Parasedimentitalea psychrophila: one gene and its partner. The protein of the gene in region 1 binds, or shares a complex with, the protein of each later gene. Links are inferred from orthologs where the notes say so. Each region holds a gene or a part of one and is shown on either strand. Other genes may lie near its edges.

The links.
Region 2: the proteins of dnaG (region 1) and QPJ95_RS15560 are in contact, whole or in part, in a crystal structure (PDB 2R6A), measured with the Geobacillus stearothermophilus proteins. The link is inferred for Parasedimentitalea psychrophila from one-to-one orthologs. Residues at the interface, in WP_049624496.1 of Geobacillus stearothermophilus: Lys456, Leu457, Leu458, Pro459, Ala460, Asn463, Ala464, Leu467, Leu535, Leu536, Ile537, Ala538, Gln544, Glu545, Asp548, Tyr549, His552; in WP_033016901.1 of Geobacillus stearothermophilus: Ser13, Glu15, Ala16, Gln18, Glu91, Leu92, Asp94, Ala95, Val96, Pro97, Thr98, Ala99, Ala100, Asn101, Tyr104, Tyr105, Ile108.

The regions. Positions count from the first base shown.
Region 1 is NZ_CP127247.1:2,946,031-2,949,231, forward strand. The notes cover bases 324-3,201. They hold dnaG (DNA primase), read left to right. Parts: upstream 324-692; coding sequence 693-2,711; downstream 2,712-3,201. Other genes in these bases: QPJ95_RS14380 (hypothetical protein), read left to right, coding at 324-598; rpoD (RNA polymerase sigma factor RpoD), read left to right, coding at 2,825-3,201. Outside these bases: QPJ95_RS14375 (sarcosine oxidase subunit gamma), read left to right, coding at 1-144; more of QPJ95_RS14380, read left to right, coding at 278-323. UniProt on the Escherichia coli protein: RNA polymerase that catalyzes the synthesis of short RNA molecules used as primers for DNA polymerase during DNA replication.
Region 2 is NZ_CP127247.1:3,189,010-3,192,199, reverse strand. Bases 171-3,037 are described here. They hold QPJ95_RS15560 (replicative DNA helicase), read left to right. Parts: upstream 171-774; coding sequence 775-2,301; downstream 2,302-3,037. Other genes in these bases: alr (alanine racemase), read left to right, coding at 2,963-3,037; QPJ95_RS15555 (nuclear transport factor 2 family protein), read left to right, coding at 2,418-2,867; QPJ95_RS15565 (orotate phosphoribosyltransferase), read left to right, coding at 171-519. Also shown: more of QPJ95_RS15565, read left to right, coding at 1-170; more of alr, read left to right, coding at 3,038-3,190. UniProt on the Escherichia coli protein: The main replicative DNA helicase, it participates in initiation and elongation during chromosome replication. Travels ahead of the DNA replisome, separating dsDNA into templates for DNA synthesis.

The DNA of each region.
Region 1 (3,201 bases):
GTGCGGACGGAACTGGCCCATATGATGGCCTCGATCACCCGCATTGGCCCGGATATGTTTCAGGTTATGGTGTTTCGCTCGATGGCGCGCACCCTGGTGCATGATCTGAAGACTGCGATGGCAGGGGTGACCGCGCGGGGCTAGGGCAGGGATCGGCTTGGGAACAGGCTGGGGTTGGGGGGCTGAAATTCAACACGGTCCCCGGTGAAAACCGGTTCCCACTTGGCGACGGGCGCTTTAGTCTGGCGTGACCCTGACGATTCACCGGAGCTGCCTGATGAAGACCCTGACCGCGCTAAGCGCTGCCCTCTTGTCCGCTGTGCTGGCAACCCCGGTGATGGCAGATGAAATAACAGCCGAGGAAAGCTGCGGCTATCAGGCGGATGTGGTGGCGGCGATCCAGGCTGCCCGGCGCGACCGGGTCAAGGAACGCGCGGTGAGCGAAGCCCTTATCGCCGCCGAGCCAGACTGGCCGGACAACTACAATGCCGCCATTCCGCTGATTGCACCCTGGGTCTACGAGATGAAGATGAAGGTGATCCGCAACGAGGATCTGGGGGAGGTCTGGAAAGAACGCTGTCTGGAACAGATCCAGTAAGCCCCCTTCTTTCTACATAATTGGCACCTATCCAAACCCACTGTAAACGCAGCCCGGGCTTGGAACTGCTTCCGTTTTCTGGCACATTACCCCCATGTCACTGACCCCCGGATTCCTTGATGAACTGCGCAACCGCGTCAGCCTGAGCCAGGTTGTCGGGCGCAAAGTCATGTGGGACCAGCGCAAATCCAATATGGGCAAGGGCGACATGTGGGCGCCATGCCCGTTTCACCACGAAAAATCCGCCAGTTTCCACGTCGATGACCGCAAGGGATTCTATTATTGCTTTGGCTGTCAGGCCAAGGGCGATGCGATTGGCTTTGTGCAGGAAACTGAAAACGTCGGCTTTATGGAGGCGGTGCAGATCATCGCCGCCGAAGCCGGGATGGAAATGCCCGCCCGCGACCCTCAGGCGCAACAGAAACAGGACCGCCGCACATTGCTGGTGGATGTGATGGAACAGGCGGTGCAGTTCTTCCGTCTGCAACTGAACACCGGCCGCGCCCATGACGCCCGCGCCTATCTGGAACGGCGCGGCATGTCGCAGCAATCGCTGGAACGCTGGCAGATCGGCTTTGCCCCCGATGGCTGGCAGAACATGTGGGACCACCTGCGTGGCAAGGGCGTGGATGAGGATCTGATCTTCGGTGCTGGGCTGGCAAAGCCGTCAACCAAGGGCGGTAAACCCTATGACACCTTCCGCAATCGCATCATGTTCCCGATCCGCGACGCCCGCGGCCGTGCCATTGCCTTTGGCGGCCGGGCGATGGATCCCAATGACAACGCCAAATACCTGAACTCGCCCGAGACCGAATTGTTCGACAAGGGCCGCAGCCTGTATAATCTCGCCCCCGCCCGGGTGGCCGCTGGCAAGGGTCAGCCGCTGCTGGTGGCCGAGGGCTATATGGATGTGATCGCTCTGGCGGACGGCGGCTTTGAGGCGGCAGTGGCACCGCTGGGCACCGCAGTGACCGAAAGCCAGCTGATGATGATGTGGCGGATCGCGGATGAGCCGATCATTGCGCTGGACGGCGACACCGCCGGCCTGCGCGCCGCAATGCGGCTGATTGATCTGGCGCTGCCGCTGCTGGAGGCCGGTAAATCGCTGCGCTTTGCGATGATGCCCGAAGGCAAAGACCCCGACGATCTGATCCGCAGTCAGGGTCCGGCGGCGGTGCAGGCGCTGTTGGATCAAGCGATGCCGATGGTGAAACTGCTGTGGCAGCGCGAAACCGAGGGCAAGGTGTTCGACAGCCCCGAACGCAAGGCCGGGCTGGACAAAAGCCTGCGCCAAAAGATCAAACTGATCCGCGATCCGTCGATCCGCAAACACTATGGCGATGACGTCAAAGACATGCTCTGGGAGCTGTATCGCGGCAATCGCAAGCCTGCCAGTGCGGCCTTTAACCCCAATGGTGACTTTCCCCCCAAGGGTGGCTTCACCGCCAAGGGAGGCTTCAAGGACGGGGCGCGCGGCAAATGGCGTCCGGGCAAAGCGGTGCCGCAACCGCTGGCCAGCACCAAAAGCTCCATGTTGGCGGCGGCCACCGATCAGGCAGCCATTGCCATGCGAGAGGCGGTTATTCTGGCCAGCGCCATCGCCACGCCGGCGGTGATCGTTGAATTTGAAGCCAATTTTGAACGGATGTCCTGCGCCGACCCGGACCATGCCATCATGCGCGATATGATCCTGCGCTACGGCGTGGGCGCGCCGGACCGGCTGCAGGATGAAATACTCTATGCTTTGGGGCCTTATGCCCTTGAAAACCTGCATGCGCTTCGCCATGTCGCAATCAGCCCCTGTCTGCGCAACCCCGGTGATCTGGAAACCGCCAGCCTGATGCTGAGTGAAGAATTCGCCAAAATAGAAGCGCGGCTTGGGCTGGATGCCGAGGTGGCCGAGGCCGAAGAAGACCTGAGCGGGCTCGCCGATGAGGCGGTGACCTGGCGTTTGGGGCAGGCCGCCGAGGCCCGCAATAAGGCGGTGCGCAGTGAAAACGAAGACCGCGCGCAGTATGATATTGCCGACAACGGGGCGCGCCTGAACCGGGATGAACGCAACCTGTTGAGCGCGCTAACAGATGGAATCAACTTCTCACGAAAACGCCGCTGAGTCGCTTTCATAAGGAAGTACCTAGAGAAACCGGGTAAACGGGGTGACGAATCACTTGCTGCATGAGTGATTCGCCTAGACCGAATCGCCCTTAGCCCCTGTAGGAGCATTGAATGGCCGCCAAAGACACCGACGACCGCAAACGTGACGACCAGGAACCTGAAACCTCGCTGGACATGAGTCAGGCTGCCGTCAAAAAGATGATCTCTGAGGCCCGCGAGAAGGGCTATATCACCTATGACCAGCTGAATAAGGTTTTGCCACCCGATCAGGTGGGCTCGGAACAGATCGAAGACGTGATGTCGATGCTCTCGGAAATGGGCATCAATATCATCGAGGACGAGGAAGCCGAAGAGGAAGAGCAAAAGGGCTCGACCGATCTGGTCACCGCTGACGGCGCCCGTGAAGTTACCATCGCCACCGCCGCGTCTGAGAAGCTGGACCGCACCGATGATCCGGTGCGCATGTACCTGCGCGAGATGGGCTCGGT
Region 2 (3,190 bases), 240 kb from region 1 along the record:
CCGCGCATCCGCGCCACCCTGATGGATTTCATGACTGTCACCGTGATGCGCAACGCCGGGTTTGAGGCCTTCGACAATATCGCCGGTGGCGAAACTGCGGGCATTCCCTTTGCTGCACTGGTGGCAGAACGTATGGCGCTGCCAATGACCTATGTGCGCAAAAAGCCCAAAGGCTACGGTCGGAATGCCCGCATCGAAGGCGTGATGCGCGAAGGCGAACGGGTTCTGCTGGTCGAAGACATGACCACTGACGGCGGCTCAAAACTATCCTTTGTCGATGCCATTCGCGAAACCGGAGCCACCTGTGGCCATACGGCGGTGATCTTTTACTATGACATATTCCCCGAAACGATCCAAAAACTGGGCGATCACGGGGTTCAGTTGCATTATCTCTGCACCTGGTGGGACGTTCTGGCCGAGGCCCGCGCGCAACAGTCTTTCAGCATCGAAACACTGGACGAGGTCGAGACCTTCCTGAAAGCCCCCCGTGCCTGGCAGGACGCGCATAAATCCGCCTGAGCTCAAACTAGTCGGGGGCAGCCTCCCTGTGGATAACGCCCCCGACTCGCAAATCTGCCACAAAATCGCCTCAACAATTCGCGGTTGTTGAGTTTCCCCCCACATCATGTAGAGTTTCACAATTGGTCCACAAAACATCCACAGGGTTTTCCCCAGTGGCTGCGCAGTTATCCCCATAGGGCCCACAGAAAACATACATGTCGCATCCGACGGGCCTTCGGCCTACTGACTATAGCTCAGACCACGAGAGCACACATGAACGAACTGACCCCATTCGACGGCCATCAGCCGCCCGCCTTGATGCCCGATCAATTGCCCGCCAACGCCGAGACTGCGCCGGAAAGCCCGATGCCGCATTCGGTGGAGGCCGAACAGCAACTTCTGGGAGCGATTCTGACCAACAACGATGTCTTTGACCGCATTGCGTCGATCATCAGCGCTGAACATTTCTACGATCCGGTGCACGCCCGCATCTATGAAATTGCCGCGGCGCGGATCTCCAAGAACACGCTGGCCTCGCCGGTGACGCTCAAGGCCTTCATGGAGGAAGATGAGGGGCTCAAGGAACTGGGCGGCCCCGCCTATCTGGCCAAGCTGGCCGGCGCCTCGATCTCGGCTTTTGCGGTGCGCGACTATGCGCAGATGATCTATGATCTGGCGATCCGCCGCGAGCTGATCGGGCTGGGGCAGGATATTGCCGACAAGGCCCGTCGCGTCGATGTCGAGTCCGAACCCAGAGAGCAAATCGTCGAAGCCGAACAGTCGCTGTATAAACTGGCGGAACAAGGCCAGACCGAAAGCGGTTTCAAATCCTTCCTCAAAGCGGTGACCGAGGCGGTCAACGTCACCAACGCAGCCTATCAGCGTGGCGGCGGCATGGCCGGCATTTCCACCGGTCTGGTCGATCTGGACAAACAGCTGGGCGGCTTGCACCCATCGGATTTGCTGATCCTGGCGGGGCGTCCCTCGATGGGCAAAACCTCGCTGGCCACCAACATCGCCTATAACGTCGCCAAGGCCTATAAGCGCGGCATCCGGCCCGACGGCACCGAAGGTGCCATTGATGGCGGCGTGGTTGGCTTTTTCAGCCTCGAGATGAGCGCCGAACAGCTGGCGGGCCGTATTTTGGCCGAAGCCTCGGAAATCTCGTCACACAAGATCCGCCAAGGTGACATGACCGAGGCCGAGTTCCGCAAGTTCGTCGAGGCCGCCAAAACGCTGGAAAGCTGCCCGCTGTTCATTGATGACACGCCCGCCCTGCCGATCTCGCAATTGGCCGCCCGCGCCCGTCGCCTGAAACGCACCCACGGGCTGGATCTACTGGTGATCGACTACCTGCAGCTTTGCCGTGGTACAGCTGAAAACCGGGTCAACGAAATTGGTGAAATCTCCATGGGGATGAAGGCCATCGCCAAGGAATTGCAGATCCCGGTGATCGCCCTGTCGCAGCTGTCACGTCAGGTGGAAAACCGCGAAGACAAACGGCCACAACTGTCTGACCTTCGCGAATCCGGCTCGATCGAGCAGGATGCCGACGTGGTGATGTTTGTCTACCGCGAGGAATATTACAAAGAACGTGAAAAGCCCGGCGATCACGAGCTGGACAAGATGGAAGAGTGGAAAGAGGCGATGGAACGGCTGCATGCCCGTGCCGAAGTCATCGTTGGCAAACAGCGCCACGGCCCCATCGGCATTATTGATCTGTCGTTCGTGGCTGAGTTCACCCGCTTTGGCAACCTTGCCAAAACCTGGCAGAACGGTCCGCGCGAAGAGGAATACTGATCCCACGCCGTGCGCCTTGACCGCATCATGGTCAGGGCGCACGGCCTGGCAAAGACTTGACGCCAGCGAAAGACCCTGCACAACTGCGCCTATTGCACTCCAGGGGATTTCCAAAAATGAGCATTCACACCTTTATGGCCGCCTATAAGCGGGTCTGGGAAGCAAAAGACCCAGCCGGTTTTGCCGCCCTGTTCACCCCGGATGGCCGCTACCACAATACCCCGTTCCAAGTGCAATCCGGCCCTTCGGAGCTGGCCGCCTATTGGCAACGTATTCTGCTACAGGACGGTATTTCTCTGTCTTACAAGGTCTTGGGTGAATCCTCTGATGGCGGGGTCGCCCATTGGAATGTGACCTATCAGGTCACCAGCGAAGAGCTGTTTCAAATCTGGGCCGCCTCAACCGGCACCGGTTTGCCCGACCGCCGCCCTGGTGACCCTCTGCCCCGAATGGAGCTGGACGGAACCCTTGTTGCCGAGCTTGACGATCAGGGTCTGGCCACAACCGTGCGCATCTGGTGGCATTCAATGCCACAGCCCAACGAAGGGCCGCCAACGGGCACATGAATGCGCGACACACTGACCGGCAACTGTAGCCTGCAAACTGATTACCGCGACTATTCCCCCCTTGACCCCTGCCCCGCGCATGTCATGAACAAATCATGAGTACAGCAAAACTATCAATCAATCTGGATGCCCTGGCAACCAACTGGCGCAACCTTGATGCCCTCAGCGCGGGCGAGACCGCCGCCGTGGTCAAAGCCAACGGCTATGGCTTGGATACTGGCCGTGTGGGCCAGGCCCTGGCCAAGGCCGGCGCCCGCAACTTCTTTGTTGCCGTCGCCGAAGAAGGCGTCGCATTGCGCCGCGCCCTTGGCCCTGATCTGGGG